4 regions of the Streptomyces sp. bgisy159 genome follow, and region 1 is predicted to be linked to each of the others. Evidence: riboswitches for the same ligand, from Rfam matches in the RefSeq annotation. Region 1 holds a riboswitch; each other region holds the start of a gene.

Region 1 (4,149 bases):
TGCGGTATGACACGGGCGACTTGGCGGCGGACCCGACCCGTAGGGGACGGGGGCGGCGCCGACGTCACCACGGCCGCCGGGAGTCCGCCGTACGACGACTGCCGGGGCGGCGGGTCAGCCCGCTCGGTGGACCACCGCGTCGCACAGCTCCGTCAGGGCCGCCTTGGCGCCGCAGTCGGGGAGCGGGGACAGCGCCGAGCGGGCGTCCTGGGCGTAGCGCACGGTGTCCCGGCGGGCCTGCTCCAGCGCCGGGTGGGCGCGCAGCCCGGCCAGCGCCTCCGCGTGCCGGGCGTCGTCGCTGAGGTCGGAGTCCAGCAGCTCGCAGAGCGCGATGTCCTCGGGCAGCCCCAGCCGTGCCGCCCGTTCCCGCAGCCGCAGCACGGGCAGGGTCGGGATGCCCTCCCGCAGATCGGTGCCCGGGGTCTTCCCGGACTCGTGGGAGTCGCTGGCGATGTCGAGCACGTCGTCTGCGAGCTGGAAGGCGACGCCGAGCCGCTCGCCGTACTGGGTGAGCACGTCGACGACGGTCTCGTCGGCCCCCGACATCATCGCGCCGAACCGGCACGACACCGCGACCAGCGACCCGGTCTTGCCGCCGAGCACGTCGAGGTAGTGCTCCACGGGGTCACGCCCGTCCGTGGGCCCCGCCGTCTCCAGGATCTGCCCGGTGACGAGCCGCTCGAACGCGAGCGCCTGCACGCGCACCGCCTCGGGTCCGAGGTCGGCGAGGATCTGCGAGGCGCGCGCGAAGAGGAAGTCACCGGTGAGGACGGCGACGGAGTTCCCCCAGCGGGTGTTCGCGCTGTCGACGCCGCGCCGCACCTCCGCCTCGTCCATGACGTCGTCGTGGTAAAGGGTGGCCAGGTGGGTGAGCTCCACCACCACGGCCGACGGCACGACACCCGGCGCGTAGGGGTCACCGAACTGCGCCGCGAGCATCACGAGCAGCGGCCGGAACCGCTTGCCGCCGGCCCGCACCAGGTGCTGGGCGGCCTCCGTGATGAAGGGCACCTCACTCTTGGTGGCTTCGAGCAGGCCCTCCTCGACAGCCGCCAATCCAGCCTGGACATCGGCTTCGAGAGCCTGGTCCCGCACGCTCAGCCCGAACGGCCCGACGACGGTCACGAGGGGTCTCCTGTCTGCTGGTGTCTACCGGCGGTTCACGGTTTGTCGATAGGTCGCTGCCATCACTCAAGTCAGCGTATCCGGTCACGTTTCGATCACCATCAGACCCCACCGCCTCACGTGACGGGACATTTATCGACTTACCGGAAAGTATCCACGAGGCGACTAATGAAGAAATAGCCACTATTGCCCGATTTACCATGCATTGTGGATCTCGGTGACATGACTCACTCGCCCTCGCCGACCGGCCACCGCACCTTCACCCTTCTCCCGCTCCCCCCAGGCGAGTTGACCCGTGGCGAACGCAAAGGATCAAGCACCTCATAGGCATCACGCACGGCCAATGGGCGCGTTATGTGAATTCCCCACTTGTTCCCGACATGTGCTCTCGCATACGTTCCCGCCCAGTCGAGCGGACGCCGAATCCTGCCGCCGCCCGGCACCCACCCATCGATCACCACTCGCGTACGGCAGGAGCGGGGGACCCAGGTAGACCGCCGCGCCGGGCAGCGACCCGGCCGGCTCGGGGTGAAGCCGTGCCCGCACCGGGCGCGGCCGGGCACCTCCCCGCCCGAACCCGACAGCTCACCTCGCAGGCGCCGGAGAGGAACATCCCCATGCCCGCACACGGCACCCCCCTGCCCGCTTCCGGCCGCACCACCCGGCCCCGCACCGCCCGCGGCCTGCGTGCCCTCGTCGCCGCCGGCGCCGGCGCGGCCGTCCTCGCCCTCCCCCTGCTCGGGGCGGCCACCGCGAGCGCCGCCACCGCCACGCCCACCTCGACGACCACCATCGCCGGGTACCCCAACAACCTGGACGGCTGGATCCGCGAGTCCCTGGCGATCATGTCCGAGACCGGCATCCCGGGCAGCTACGACGGCATCTACCGCAACATCATCCGCGAGTCGTCCGGCAACCCGAACGCGATCAACCTCTGGGACTCCAACGCCGCCGCGGGCACGCCTTCCAAGGGGCTGCTGCAGGTCATCGACCCGACCTTCCAGGCGTACCACGTGCCCGGCACCGCGTACGACCCGTACGACCCGGTCGCCAACATCACCGCCGCCTGCAACTACGCGGCCGACCGCTACGGCTCGATCGACAACGTCTTCGGCGCGTACTGAGCACCCACCCGAGCAGCCCCCGGATGCCTGGTCCGGCCCGGCCCCGCTCGGCCGGGCCGGACCGGACCCGACCGGGCCTCAGGGAAACAGCCGTTCGAGGACGACGGCCACGCCGTCGTCCTCGTTCGACAGCGTGACCTCGTCGGCCACCGCCTTCAGTTCCGGGTGGGCGTTGGCCATCGCCACCCCGCGCGCCGCCCAGTCGAACATCGGGATGTCGTTGGGCATGTCGCCGAACGCCACCGTCTCGGCCGGGCCGATGCCGAGGTGCTGGGCGGCCAGCGCGAGACCGGTCGCCTTGGTCACCCCGCACGGCTGCAGCTCGACCGTACCCGGCCCCGACATGGTGACCGTGGCCAGCGAGCCCACCGCCGCGCGCGCCGTGGCCGCCAGCTCGTCGTCCGACAGCTCGGGGTGGCGCAGCAGCACCTTGCTGATCGGCTCGCCCCACAGGTCCTCGCGCCGCTCCACCCGCACCGCCGGCAGCGTCGGGTGCGGCATCCGGTAGCCCGGTTCGATCAGCGTCAGCCCGTCGACGCCGTCCTGGTCGACGGCCGCGTACACCGAACCGACCTCGGCCTCGATCTTGCCGAGCGCGGTCTCTGCCAGTTCCCGGTCCAGGGTGACCGACCACACCAGACGGTCCGCGCCGGCGTCGTACAACTGCGCGCCCTGCCCGCACACCGCGAGCCCCCTGCTGCGCAGGTTCTCCAGCAGCGGCCGTACCCGCGGCGCGGGCCGGCCGGTCACCACCAGGTGCCGGGCGCCGGCCCCGGTGACCCGCGCGAGCGCGTTCAGCGACCGGTCGGAGAAGGTGTCGTCGCCGCGCAGCAGCGTTCCGTCCAGGTCCGTGGCGACGAGGGAGTACCCGGGATACGCGGGGTACACAGCGCGGTCGGCATATGCGGTGGGTGCGGGCATGATCAGAGAATACGGACACCGGACCATCGCCCGGCGGCCGTCTCCCGGCATCGCCCGCACACCGCCGCCCGGCGCCGGTGAACGCCACCCCCATCGCCTGCTATTCCGCTCATCGCCGGGTAAAGGACGGTTGACGGGTTCTGCACCGGTTGGCAACAACATGCTCCGCTACCTACCGCACGTACCGACTCGGGCGGTACCGTCCAAGAGTCCAGGGGGGACTTGATCGGGGGGTCAGGTTGAACAGTGGGCGCATTCGTGTGCTGCGGCCGGGCGAACTCGGCACGGGGGAAAAGGAACGGTGGCGCGGGCTGCGAGCCCTCTCGTCGGCGCCGCGCAACCCTTTCATGGAACCGGAGTTCACCGACGCCGTGGGCCGGGTGCGACCGCGGGCCCGGGTGGCGGTGGTCCACGAGGGGCGGGAGCCGGCCGGTTTCCTGCCCCATGAGCGGGGCCCGTTCGGCGTCGGCCGGGCGCTGGCGCACGGAGTGTCCGACGTCCAGGGCGCGGTGCTGGACCCGGGGCTCGTCCTGGACACCGCCGAACTGATGCGGGCCTGCTCGCTGTCCGCGTTCGCCTTCGACAACCTGGAGGCGGGACAACGGCTGTTCGTGCCGCACGCGGCCGCCGAGTACGCCTCGTACGTCATCGACGTGGAGAAGGGCTACGACGCCTACGAGTCCGTGCTGCGCGAGCAGTCGCCGAAGTTCCTGAGGACGACGCTCGCCAAGGAACGCCGGCTCGGCCGCCAGGTCGGCGACCTGCGCTTCGTGTTCGACGAACGCGATCCGGCCGCGCTGCGCGCACTCATGGCGTGGAAGTCCGCCCAGTACCGCCGGACCGGCCGCCGGGACCGGTTCGCCCAGGAGTGGATCACGCGGCTCGTGCACACGCTGGCCGGCACCCGGACCCCGGAGTGCACCGGCACCCTGTCCGTGCTCTACGCCGCCGGCCGGCCGGTCGCCGCCCACTTCGGTCT
Region 2 (4,149 bases), on a different contig from region 1:
TACTTGGCGACGCGCTCGGAGCGGGCCGGGGCGCCGGTCTTGATCTGGCCGCAGTTGGTGGCGACGGCGAGGTCGGCGATGGTGACGTCCTCGGTCTCGCCGGAGCGGTGGGACATCATGCACTTGAAGCCGTTGCGCTGGGCCAGCTCGACCGCGTCCAGGGTCTCGGTGAGGGAACCGATCTGGTTGACCTTCACCAGCAGGGCGTTGGCGGCGCCCTCCTCGATGCCGCGGGCCAGGCGCTCGGGGTTGGTGACGAACAGGTCGTCGCCGACGAGCTGGACCTTGTCACCGAGCTTGGCGGTGATGGTCTTCCAGCCCTCCCAGTCGTCCTCGAACAGCGGGTCCTCGATGGAGACCAGCGGGTACGCCTCGACCAGCTCCGCGTAGTACTCCGTCATCTCGGTGGCGGAGCGCTCCTTGCCCTCGAAGGTGTAGGAGCCGTCCTTGTAGAACTCGGACGCGGCGACGTCCAGCGCCAGGGCGATCTGCTCGCCCGGGGTGTAGCCGGCCTCCTTGATCGCCTCCAGGATGAGGTCGAGGGCCTCGCGGTTGGAGCCGAGGTTCGGGGCGAAGCCGCCCTCGTCGCCGAGGCCGGTGGACAGGCCCTTGTTCTTCAGGACCTTCTTCAGGGTGTGGTAGACCTCGGTACCCCAGCGCAGGGCCTCGGAGAAGGACTCCGCGCCGATCGGGGCGATCATGAACTCCTGGATGTCCACGTTGGAGTCGGCGTGCGAGCCGCCGTTCAGGATGTTCATCATCGGCACCGGCAGCAGGTGCGCGTTCGGACCGCCCAGGTAGCGGAAGAGCGGCAGGTCGCTGGCCTCGGAGGCGGCGTGGGCGACGGCGAGCGAGACACCGAGGATGGCGTTGGCGCCGAGCGAGCCCTTGTTGTCGGTGGCGTCCAGGTCGAACATCGCCTGGTCGATCAGGCGCTGCTCGGTGGCGTCGTAGCCGACGAGCTCCGGGCCGATCTGCTCGATGACCGCCAGGACGGCCTTCTCGACGCCCTTGCCCTGGTAGCGGTTGGGGTCACCGTCGCGCAGCTCGATGGCCTCGAAGGCACCGGTGGAGGCGCCGGACGGGACGGCGGCACGACCCGTGCTGCCGTCGTCGAGGCCGACCTCGACCTCGACCGTGGGGTTGCCTCGGGAGTCCAGGATTTCCCGGGCTACGACGACGTCGATGGACGGCACGAGCATCTCCTTCTTGGGATGTGACGCTGAAAGTGCGGGGCCACGTGGGCCGTGCGACTAGAGCCTAACCGTCTCCGGGCCATCGGCCAGCCGACCGACCGTCCCGTGGACAAGGTCTGACGGTACCCATTGTTCCCACCCGGAACAAAGGGGGGGTGAACAGGGAGTCAAATAGGAGGGTGAGCCGGGGCGAGGGGCGGGCGCGCAAAACCCCGCCCCGGCGCGTACGGGGGATGACGCGCCGGGGCGGGGAGCCGGGACGAGGTGCGGGGCCGCCCGGGCGGCCGCTCGTCACTTCAGGTGGAGCTGCTGACCCGGGTAGATCAGGTCGGCGTCCTCGACGATGTCCTTGTTCAGCTGGAACAGCTTCTGCCAGCCGCCCTCGACGTGGTGCTTCGCGGCGATGCTGCTGAGGGTGTCACCCTTGACGACCTTGTACTCGCCGTCGCCCTTCTGGACCTTCTTGCCGGTCGGGGTGGTGACCGTCTTGTGGCTCTTCTGGGTCTTGGGGGCGCTCTTGGGCTTCGGCGCGGGGCGCTCGGCGGAGCGGGAGGTGCCCTGCTCGCCGGTGGAGCGGGTGGTGCCCGCGCTGCTGCCGGTGCCCGAGCCGGAGTCGCCGGTGTAGGAGGCACCGGACAGGCCGACGCCGCAGACCGGCCAGGCGCCCTTACCCTGGCCCGCGAGGACCTTCTCGGCGACGGCTATCTGCTGGGACTTGGTGGCGAGATCGGCACGCGGGGCGTACTGCGTGCCGCCGTACGCGGCCCAGGTGGAGGAGGCGAACTGCAGGCCGCCGTAGTACCCGTTCCCGGTGTTGATGGACCAGTTGCCGCCGGACTCGCACTGGGCGACGGCGTCCCACTCGGAGGCGGTGGCGGCGGAGGCGCTGCCGGCCGCCATCAGCGGGGCGGCCACGGCGGCGGCGCCGGTGACGCCGACGACGGCGATGGCACGAGCGGTCTTGGACGGACGGCGGTGCTTGCCCTTGCCGGAAAACAGCATGGATCGATCCCCTCACCGACGCCTGCGAGGTGAGCTGTCGGGTTCGGGCCGGTTGAGTTGCCCGGCCGGGCCTCCTGGGAGGCTCGGCTCCACCCCTAGCCGCTCCGGCGCAACTGCCGGGCACGGCGCTTACCTTGGGTCCCCCGCTCCTGCCTGCGGCGCTTGACGCGACGACTGTTCCCGGGCAGCCGCTGGCAGGATTCGGCGTTGCGACGGCCGGGGCTCGGGTTGCCGAGCGGTCACGACCGTAGACAGGCGCTCGGCGGAATTTCAAAGACGATCAGCACTTCTGAGACTCATCCCACACTTTCACCAAACCGGACATTATGGAGTGAAGTGGGGCGTGAACTCCCTTGCGTTTTCGCCCTATTCGCTACCGACAGACAGGGTCTGACCGGGGACGATGTGACTCGGGTCGGGCCCGATGACGTCCCTGTTGCCGTCATAGAGCGCATGCCATCCGCCGGTGACCTCAAGGGAGTCGGCGATGGAGGCGAGCGTGTCGCCGTCGCGGACCACGTACGAGGATCCGTCCGCGGCGCCTTCGCCGGACTCCCGGGCGGCGCCCTGTACGGACTCCTCGGCGGGGACGCCGCGATGCCGCCCGGTGCCGATCGAGCCGGTGTCGACAAGGCTCCAGGTGCCCGCGTACTGCCCCGAGTTGTCCGGGTCGCCCCCATCCGGCGCGATCGAGGACGAGCCGTCGGACGCACGCCCGCCAGCGGCCCCGGGTTCACCAGAGGCGGACACATCGGACTCCGGGGAGTTTTCCGCCGTACCGGACGAAGAGCCCGAAGGTGCCCCATTGTCAGCGGAGGGGCCGGCCGACGAACCGGCAGCCGGGCCGTCGGACGGTGACCCCGACCCGTCGCCGGACACCCCGGCGGAGGTGGAGGAACCGGAGGAGCTGGATGAACCGGGCGTACCGGTCGAGCCGCTGGAAGGAGATGAAGCAGACGAACCGGATGAATGGACTGAGCCATCGGCATTCGATGACTTGCCTGATGAGCCAGACGAACCGGGCGAACCGGGCGAACTCTTACCGGAGTCCGACAGGCCGCCGGTCGAGGAGTCCGCGGCCACGCCGGTGTCCACGGAGACCGCGCCGTTCTGCTGGGTGAGCCCGGAGGTCAGTCCACAGGTGCCCCAGGCGCCGATCCCCTCGGCGGCGAGCAGCTTCTGCGCGACCGCGATCTGCTGGCTGCGGCTGGCCATGTCGGCGCTGGGCGCGTAGGCCAGACCGCCGTACGCCTCCCAGTCGTCCTGGGTGAGGCTGAGTCCGCCGTACTCGCCGTTGCCCTCGTCGGCACTCCACGAGCCGCCGGTCTCACACTCCGCCACCTTGTCCCACACCGTGCCGTCGGCCGCGCTGGCGCCGGAGGCGCCGAGCAACGGGATGGCGATGGCGGACCCGGTCACCCCGGCCGCGACGAGGAGGGCCGGAGCCTGGCGGGGGCGACGGTGACGACCGTTCCCGGAGAGCATGCGAAGGCCTTTCTCAAGACAGCGGTGACCCACGCGGCGGGTGCGCTGCCTACCCCGTCGCATTGACGAGTGAACGTATAGGCAGACGATCACTTGTCACAAGTTCATGCCGCGCAGATCACGTGAAGATCACAGCGGTGAGGGGGCGTCACGCTTGCGGACGCACCGGTACGGGCCCCTACGGTGACGTCCACTCAGATCTGAGGCGGCGTGAACCGCACCGGCAGTGTGCGCAGTCCCCGCATGATGAGCCCGCCGCGCCACCGCAGCTCCGCCGGGTCGGCGTCCAGTCGCAGGTCGGGCAGGCGGGTGAACAGGGTGGCCAGCGCCGTCTGGCCCTCCAACCGGGCGAGCGGAGCGCCGAGGCAGTAGTGGATGCCATGCCCGTAACCGAGGTGCTGGTTGTCGCGGCGGGACAGGTCCAGAGTGTCGGGGCCGGTGAAGCGGTCCGGGTCGCGGTCTGCCG
Region 3 (4,149 bases), on a different contig from region 1:
CGCTCGGGTCCGCGCCGAAGCCCTCGGGCCGCAGCGCACGGAGCCCGGGGCCCGGGGAACGGAAACCGGCCACTGTACCTCCAGGTGGAGTCGTCGGGCGTTCCATTATGGTCCGCCCGTCCGACAAGCGGGTCGGGCGCCGCCCGCCCTGGCCGGAGACCGCCGGTGCGGTACCGCGGACGAGCGTGGGGTTCACGCACCGCGGCGGGCGTCCCCGCACGCGGGGACGAGGGGACGTGGACGCGTCGAGGGGACCGCACTGTGCACGGCGCCGCGCGGGGAGACGGGCGGCGCGGACGGACGTCACAGCCGCGCTGACCGGTCGCGGGCGGGAGCGACCGGTCGCGGGCGGGAGCGGCCGCCGACGGCGCCCGGGAGCGGCACCGGTCGGCGGCGCTCCCGGGCGGGATCGCCGCCGTCAGGCGACGGCGGCGATCCGCATCCTGATGTCGTCGGGCGACAGCGCGCCCTTGGCGGTCACGTGGTCGCCGGAGGACTCCCCGCGCAGTCGTCGCCCGATCCACGGCACCAGATACTCGCGGGCCCACTGGACGTCGTCCTTGCGGACCTCAAGGGTGCCGCGCGGCGGCAGCGGGGGCCAGGGCTGCTCCGGGTCGGCCGGCACCCGCAGGCCGAGGGCCTGCCCGGCGCGCAGCGCCACGCGCGTGTGGCCCTCGGGGGACAGATGGAGCCGGTCGTCGTCCCAGGCCCGGCGGTCCTGCACGGACCTCAGCGACCACAGGTCGAGCACCGGACAGCCGTACCGGTCGGCGATGGCGCGCACATGCCCGTTGTAGGTCGCGATCTTGCCGCGCAGGTGCTTGAGCACCGGGACGCCGCGGGTGTCGAAGCCGGTGGTCACCAGTACCTTGCCTGCCGTCCCGGTCAGCGCCGCCACGGCGCGTTCGAACCGCTCGGCGACCTCGTCGGGGTCGGTGCCGGGGCGGATGATGTCGTTTCCACCCGCGCAGAACGACACCAGGTCCGGGGCCAGTTCGACGGCGCGCGGGAGCTGGTCCGCCATGATCTGGTCGAGCAGTTTCCCGCGGACGGCGAGGTTGGTGTAGCGGAAGTCGCCCTCGGGCCGCCGGTCGGCGAGGAGCACCGCGAGCCGGTCGGCCCAGCCGACGAACGCTCCGTCGGGGCCGGGGTCGCCGACGCCCTCGGTGAAGCTGTCCCCCACCGCCACGTACGACCCGATCACTGATCTGCTGTCACTCTTCGAATCGTCTGCCACAGCAGTTCATGATTCACCGTGGAATGTGACCTACGCGACCGTAGGCAGGGATTGACGGACGGTGAGATAAGCCACGTCCCAATACTTCGTCAAGCGGGGAATACCGAGGCCGGAACCCGGCCCCGGGTACACCGAAGGCCGGACCCAGGGGATCGGGGTCCGGCCTTCGGCAGCGGGGGTCAGCCGACGGAGACGCCGTGCGAGCGCAGGTAGGCGACGGGGTCGATGTCCGAGCCGTAGTTCGGCGTGGTGCGGATCTCGAAGTGCAGGTGCGGGCCGGTCACGTTGCCGGTCGCGCCCGACAGGCCGACCTGCTGGCCGGCGCTCACCGACTGCCCGGCCGAGACGGACAGCGAGGAGAGGTGGGCGTACTGGGCGTAATAGCCGTCGGCGAGCCGGATGACGACCTGGTTGCCGTACGCGCCGCCCCAGCCCGCGGAGACGACCGTGCCCGCGCCGACGGCCTTGAGGGAGGTACCGGTCGGGACGACGAAGTCGACACCGGTGTGGTAGCCGCTGGACCACATGCTGCCGGCGGTGCGGTACGCGGTGCCGACGGTGGCGCCGGAGACGGGTGCGGAGAACCCGCCGGCGGACGTGGCGGCCTGCGTCGTGGTCGACGCCTTGGCGGACGCCGCCGACTCGGAGGGCTTCGAGGACTTCGACGCGGTGCTCTTCGACGACTTCGAGGCGGTGGTCTTCGACGACTTCGACGCCTTCTTGGGGGCGGTCTTCGCCGGCTTCTTCGCGGCGCCGTCCGTCGACGCGGCCTTCTTGCCGATCGACAGCTTCAGGCCGGGGTGGATCAGCGACGGGTCGTCGCCGACGGCCTCGCGGTTGTCGCGGTAGAGCCGCTGCCAGCCGCCGCTGACCCGCTGCTCGTTCGCGATCTTGGAAAGGTAGTCACCGGAGCGGACGGTGTAGATCCGCGCGGCGGCCTTCTTCTCCGCGCCCTTCTCGGCGGCGGTCTGCTGGGCGGCGGCCTTCTGCGCGACCGGCACGGCCGTGACGGCCTTCTCGGCGACCGAGGCGACCGACTCGTTCGTCGCCGCGTGGGCGCCGGTCGCGCCGAACAGCGGAAGGGCGAGAGCCGCGCCGCCGGTTCCGGCGACGGCGAGGGAACGGGTGAGGCGCTGGGCCTTCGGACGGCGGTGCTTACCCTTCGCGGGCATGGCGAATTCCTCTCCGGCGCCTGCGAGGTGAGCTGTCGGGTGCGGGCTGGAGATGCCCGGCCGCGCCGAGGGCGCTGCTTTACCCCTAGCCGTTCCGGGAACCGGAACAGGCGGTGAAACCTGTGGGTCCCCCGCTCCTGCCGTACACGGGTGGGTGGGTGCGGGCTCCGGGCGGCGGCAGGATTAGGCGTCCGTCCGGATCGGTGGTGAACGTAAGCGACCACGACGTGCGGAAACAAGCAGAGGTTGCACCGACGGTGCCTTTCCTTCGCGTTCCGGAGGGAATTCCCCGTCACCCTGCGTGCAACAAAGCGACGGCCATTCCGATGAATCACCTTGAAAGAGAACTGCATTACGTGGACATGACGCGCAACACTCGGTCACCGGTATGACGATGCTCACGTGACGCGGCTCCAGCTTTCGCTCCTGCACGACGAGTTGGAGCGAAAGAAGCTATAAAGTGTTAATTAGGACAGAGCACTCAGATGCGACGCAGCAGGACAACCACCACTTCGAAGTCACCCGCAGCCCGGTCCGCAGACTGGGACGCGACAGCACCTCTCGGCGCATTTCACCCATTTCGCGGCATTCGCACGACGCCGTGGAGTGCGGCCCGCACAGCCGGACCGCCGGAGCGGGTTCGCCGTGTCGCTGCGACCGGAGCCAGTGAAGCGACTTACCGTCCCCGGTCAGCCGCAGGGCGTAACCACGCGTGGACCGCGAGAGCAGCGCCGTCCGGCCGTCTTCCGCGATCTGGCGGAGCGCTCGGGCACCGGCCTGTGGACAACTCCTGACGCCGCCATGACGCCTCCGCACGCCTGTGGACAACCCGTTGCCCCAGGCGAGCGATGCCGTAAGGTCGAGAGCGTCCCGTCGGCCCACCCGTGAGCCGCGCCGACCGGGAGCGACAGGGAGGGAGCCCCCGTGACGCAGCAGATCCCGTCGACCGAGCACCGACTGGCAGGCGTACGCAACTTCCGTGACGTGGGCGGGCTGCCGACCGCGGACGGTCGGCGGGTGCGGCACGGCGTACTGTTCCGCAGCGGCCACCTGGCGCACGCGACCGACGAGGACGCGGCGTTCCTGGGCAAGCTGGGTCTGCACACCGTCTTCGACTTCCGCAACGCGGCGGACCAGAAGCTGGAGGGCCCGGACGTCGAACTGCCGGGCGTGCGCAATGTGAACCTGCCGCTGTCGGACCCGGCCGACGGCGCGGAGTTCTGGAAGATGGTCCGCGACGGGGACATCGAGCAACTGCGCGGCATCCTGGGCGACGGCAAGGCGGCCGACCGGATGATCGTGTCGTACCGCACGATCATCAAGGAGCGTACGGGCGAGCACGCGCGGGTGCTGCACGCGCTGGCGCAGGACAGCGTCCCGGCGCTGATGCACTGTGCAGCGGGCAAGGACCGCGCGGGGCTGTCGGTGGCCGTCACCCTGCTGGCGGTGAACGTCGAGCGGGAGGCGATCCTCGCCGACTACCTGGAGTCCAACGCCAAGCACCGCCGCTACAAGGTGCACCGCAGCGGCAGCGCCGCGGGCGCCTACTCGCCCGAGGTCATGGAGCTGCTCTCGCCCCTCTTCGACGCCCGCGCCGAGTACCTGACGGCGGCCTTCGAGACCATCGAGGAGACCTGGGGCGGGGTCGACGCCTATCTGGAGCGCGGCCTCGGTGTCACCGACGAGACGCGCGAGCGCCTGCGCGAGCGGCTGCTGGACTGAGCCGCCGGCCCGCTCACC
Region 4 (4,149 bases), 220 kb from region 1:
CACCGCATTCGGCGCGGGACAGTCCGTCCGGGGGCGCTCACGGGGCGCTCACGGCGGGGCCGGTGTCGGGCGGGGACCAGGGGGCTGATTAGCATCCGGCCTCATGGACGTACTCATCCATCTCTTCGTCGGCCTGCACATCATCGGCATCGGCGCGCTCCTCGGCGGGTTCCTCACGCAGATGAAGGCGATGGGCCAGGGCACCGCCCGGTTCGTCCCCGCCATGCTGCACGGCGCGGCCACCATGCTCGTCACCGGCGTGGTCCTGGTCGGCCTCGACCAGGCGGAGTACGACCACGTCAACAACGTGAAGATCGGGGTGAAACTGGCCCTGCTGATCGTGATCCTCGGCCTGGTCTACGTGCAGCGCGACGAGGAGCGGGTGGACAAGCGGCTGTTCGGCCTGGTCGGGGCGCTCACCATGGCGAACGTGTTCATCGCGGTGCTGTGGACCTGATCGCCCCGAGCGCGGAGGCGACCGCGCCCACGGCGACCGCCGTCCACACGGCCACCGCGACCCACAGCAGCCCGTGCTCCGACCGGCGGGCCCAGGGCAGATCGGCGGCGGTGGCCGCCGACGAAGCCGCCACGGCCATCATGCCCATCGGGAACACCGTCGCCCAGCGGCGCACGTCGTAGCGCGGGCGCGGCCACGCCGCCTCGGCGGCCAGCAGCACGGCGTACCAGCACAGGGCGAGCACCAGCAGGGCCGCGGTGACGGTGCGCAGGACGCCCGTGTCGTCGGCGTTCCACAGGCGCAGACCGGTGTCGTCGGCGCTGAGCAGATTGGCGCCCGCGAGTGCGGAGGTCGACAGCCCCCCGGCGGCCACCCAGTGGTCCCCGGCGCCGGTGGCGATCTCCCGGAAGTCGAAATGGGCCAGAGCGAAGGCGTAGAGCCCGAGGCCCAGCCAGAACACCACGAGCGCCGCGTGCGCGAGCCAGGCCAGGCCCTGCGCCCGGGCGAGCGTCGCGCCGAGCGCGGCGAGCGCCTGCGTGGCCACGGTGCACAGGAACACCGAGCCCGGCATGCGGTCCCGCCGGTGCCGCACGACGTCCACGAGGAGCACCGGCCACCACAGCACCGCCAGCGCCAGCAGAGCCCCGGCGAGCGTGTGCCGGCCCATCGCGGAGAACCGGGTCCCGAGCACCGCCGTCGCGGCCACGGCGGTGAGCGCGCCCGGCGTGCCCGCCTCGGCCAGCCACCGCTTGCGGTCCCACAGCAGCCGCGCGGTGAAGTCCGCCGCCAGCAGTGCCCACGCGAGCGACGCTGTCGCCAACGCGATCAGCGACAGCGTGTCGTAACCGGTCAGGTCCAGCCCGACCGACACGATGCCGGTCGCCATGACGGCGGCCCCGGCCGCCGGCGGACGCCGCCCCCACCGGTCGTACAGCGATGTGATCGTCCCGGACATGCACCGATGCTACGGACCCCGCTCCGACGCCGGAGTGGGGCGCGCACGCGGGCGGCGACAAAAACGGCCGGGCCGGGGGAGACCGGGAGCGGTCAGGCCGGGCGGACCACGCTGTGGATCGAGGACTCGCCGTCGTAGTAGATGGACTCCTCACGGACGTACGCGCCGGGCTTCGGGGCGTGGATCATCATGCCGTTGCCGATGTAGAGGCCGACGTGGCTGATGTCGCCGTAGAAGAAGACGAGGTCACCAGGCTGGGCCTGGGACAGGGGGACCGTGGTGCCGGCCTCGACCTGGTCCCAGGTGGTGCGCGGGAGAGTGACGTCGGCGGCTTTCCAGGCGGCCTGGGTGAGGCCGGAGCAGTCGTAGGAGTCGGGCCCGGTGGCGCCCCAGACGTAGGGCTTGCCGACCTGCGCGCGGGCGAAGGCGAGAGCCTTCTCGGCCTTCGTGGTGTACGAGGAGTCGGTGGCCGGAGCGGCCGCCGTCGAGCCCGAGGTGTCCGCGGTGGAGCCGGCCGGCGTCGAGGTGTCCTGCTGGGCGGCCGCCTGTCGGGCCGCTTCCTCGGCCGCCTGCCGCTCGGCCAGCTCCGCGGCCTTGCGGGCGGCCTCCTCCCGCTTCTGCCGCTCGATCTCGGCGAGCCGGGCCTTCTCCTGCGCCGTCAGCTCCGCCAGCAGTTCGCGCGCGTCGCCGAGCTTCTTCTGGACGGTGGCCTTGGCGGTCTTGAGCTCGTTCTGCGTCTCGGTCAGCGTCTGCAGGCTCTGCGACGCCTCCCGGCGCTTGCGCATCGTCTCCGACTGCTCGGTGATGTAGTCGTCGACCGCGTCCTTCTGACGGTCGGTCATCCGGTTCATCAGCTGGGACTGGTCGAAGTAGTCCTGCGCGGAGTCCGCGAGCAGGAAGGTCGCGGTGTCCGGCACGGCCGCACCGGTGCGGTACTGCGCGGCCGCGTAGGAACCCAGCTCCTCGCGGGCCGCGTTGAGCTTCTGGGTGCGCTGGGCGACGTCGTCCAGAAGGGTGTCGACCTGCTTGCGCTGCTTGGCCGTCCGCTCCTTGGCGGCGTTGTACTTCTCGGTGGCCGACTCCGCCTGCCGGTACAGGTCGTCGACCTTCTTCTCGACCTCCTCCAGGCTGGGTCTGCCGTCGTCGGAGGGCGCGGCGTTCGCCGTCTGGGAGAGCAGGGCCACGGAGGTCAGGGCGGCGGTGGCGAGGGCGGGGGTGCGGATCCCGGCCACGCGCGAACCGGCGGAACGCGGCTTGCGGTGCTGCGACGCCAAGGGAGGCGACTCCTTCCATGTTCCGCCTACCGAGTTAGCTGTCGGGTTCGGGCGGACGATCGGAAGGGTTGCCCTACGGCTCGTTCCCGGGAGGGGAGGCGGGCCGATTCACCCCAAGGTCGGTGGGTCCCCGGCTCCGGTCGCCATGAGGGGCGCGCCGGACTCGGCGGAGGCCGCGCGGCCCGGCGACGTTCGCCGGTGGGGGTCGTACGGCCCGCCCGCACGGTAGCCAACCGGTGTGGCCCCTGTGAAGGTTGATGGGTGATATGCCCGATACATTTTCGTGACCTTCTTCGTCCGGCTTCGGACGGTCACGGTGAGGCCCCGTTCGGTGAGGTGGGCGGCGCGCGCGTCAGGTGGTGAGGATCCTCACCCCCGACGCCGATGTTCCGGTACGGCGGCCGGTTGTCAGTGAGGCGCCCTAGACTCGGAGAGCGATGAGCAGCCTCTTTGACGACAGCTTCCTGGCGGACCTCCAGGCCCCCCGCGGGCACGGGGAGGAACCCCCGCCGCCGCCCGAGGACGATCACGCTCCGGAGCAGGTTCCGGACGATCTGTTCGGCGGGAAGTTCGACGTGCCCCCGGACCGGGACACCCACTACCGCGACGGCGCCCCGCGCCCCGCCCTGGACGCCGCCGCGCTGATCGAGGGGCTGAACGACAACCAGCGCGCCGCCGTCGTCCACTCCGGCACCCCGCTGCTCATCGTGGCCGGCGCCGGCTCCGGCAAGACCCGGGTGCTCACCCACCGCATCGCGTACCTGCTCGCCGAGCGGAACGTGCACCCCGGGCAGATCCTCGCGATCACCTTCACCAACAAGGCCGCCGGCGAGATGAAGGAGCGCGTCGAGCACTTGGTCGGCCCGCGCGCGGGCGCCATGTGGGTCATGACTTTCCACAGCGCGTGCGTACGCATCCTGCGCCGGGAGAGCAAGAAGCTCGGCTTCACCTCGTCGTTCTCGATCTACGACGCCGCCGACTCCAAGCGTCTGATGGCCCTGGTCTGCCGGGACCTGGACCTGGACCCGAAGCGCTTCCCGCCCAAGTCGTTCAGCGCCAAGATCAGCAACCTGAAGAACGAGCTGATCGACGAGGAGGACTTCGCCGCCCAGGCCGCCGACGGTTTCGAGAAGACCCTCGCCCAGGCGTACGCGCTCTACCAGTCCCGCCTGCGTGAGGCGAACGCGCTGGACTTCGACGACCTGATCATGACCACGGTCAACCTGCTGCGGGCCTTCCCGGACGTCGCCGAGCACTACCGCCGCCGCTTCCGGCACGTCCTGGTCGACGAGTACCAGGACACCAACCACGCCCAGTACGCCCTCGTGCGCGAGCTGGTCGGCAGCGCCGAGCACCCCGTCGACGCGCCCCCGAGCGAGTACGACGTGCCGCCCGCCGAGCTGTGCGTCGTGGGCGACGCCGACCAGTCGATCTACGCCTTCCGCGGCGCGACCATCCGCAAC

The links. Region 1 has a riboswitch for cyclic di-AMP ahead of AC3ET3_RS03550 (transglycosylase SLT domain-containing protein). Riboswitches for the same ligand answer to the same signal wherever they lie in the genome.
Region 2: linked by a shared signal. The riboswitch ahead of AC3ET3_RS11930 (transglycosylase family protein) and the one ahead of AC3ET3_RS03550 (transglycosylase SLT domain-containing protein) in region 1 are both predicted to bind cyclic di-AMP.
Region 3: linked by a shared signal. The riboswitch ahead of AC3ET3_RS34790 (M23 family metallopeptidase) and the one ahead of AC3ET3_RS03550 (transglycosylase SLT domain-containing protein) in region 1 are both predicted to bind cyclic di-AMP.
Region 4: linked by a shared signal. The riboswitch ahead of AC3ET3_RS02390 (C40 family peptidase) and the one ahead of AC3ET3_RS03550 (transglycosylase SLT domain-containing protein) in region 1 are both predicted to bind cyclic di-AMP.

The regions. Positions count from the first base shown of each region.
Region 1 covers NZ_JBYIQX010000002.1:308,998-313,146, forward strand. The annotation lists gene AC3ET3_RS03545 (polyprenyl synthetase family protein) at 115-1,125, opposite strand; cyclic di-AMP (ydaO/yuaA leader) riboswitch at 1,571-1,739, shown strand; gene AC3ET3_RS03550 (transglycosylase SLT domain-containing protein) at 1,743-2,249, shown strand; gene AC3ET3_RS03555 (HAD family hydrolase) at 2,328-3,170, opposite strand; gene AC3ET3_RS03560 (GNAT family N-acetyltransferase) at 3,431-4,149, shown strand, end outside.
Region 2 covers NZ_JBYIQX010000009.1:97,948-102,096, reverse strand. The annotation lists gene eno (phosphopyruvate hydratase) at 1-1,196, opposite strand, end outside; gene AC3ET3_RS11930 (transglycosylase family protein) at 1,488-2,198, opposite strand; cyclic di-AMP (ydaO/yuaA leader) riboswitch at 2,203-2,369, opposite strand; gene AC3ET3_RS11925 (transglycosylase family protein) at 2,565-3,683, opposite strand; gene AC3ET3_RS11920 (cytochrome P450 family protein) at 3,878-4,149, opposite strand, start outside.
Region 3 covers NZ_JBYIQX010000072.1:12,277-16,425, forward strand. The annotation lists gene AC3ET3_RS34780 (MBL fold metallo-hydrolase) at 1-73, opposite strand, end outside; gene AC3ET3_RS34785 (SGNH/GDSL hydrolase family protein) at 419-1,204, opposite strand; gene AC3ET3_RS34790 (M23 family metallopeptidase) at 1,417-2,409, opposite strand; cyclic di-AMP (ydaO/yuaA leader) riboswitch at 2,414-2,576, opposite strand; gene AC3ET3_RS34795 (tyrosine-protein phosphatase) at 3,334-4,131, shown strand; gene AC3ET3_RS34800 (DUF6126 family protein) at 4,145-4,149, opposite strand, start outside.
Region 4 covers NZ_JBYIQX010000002.1:84,268-88,416, reverse strand. The annotation lists gene AC3ET3_RS02400 (hypothetical protein) at 104-457, shown strand; gene AC3ET3_RS02395 (SLAC1 family transporter) at 435-1,412, opposite strand; gene AC3ET3_RS02390 (C40 family peptidase) at 1,505-2,686, opposite strand; cyclic di-AMP (ydaO/yuaA leader) riboswitch at 2,695-2,865, opposite strand; gene pcrA (DNA helicase PcrA) at 3,124-4,149, shown strand, end outside.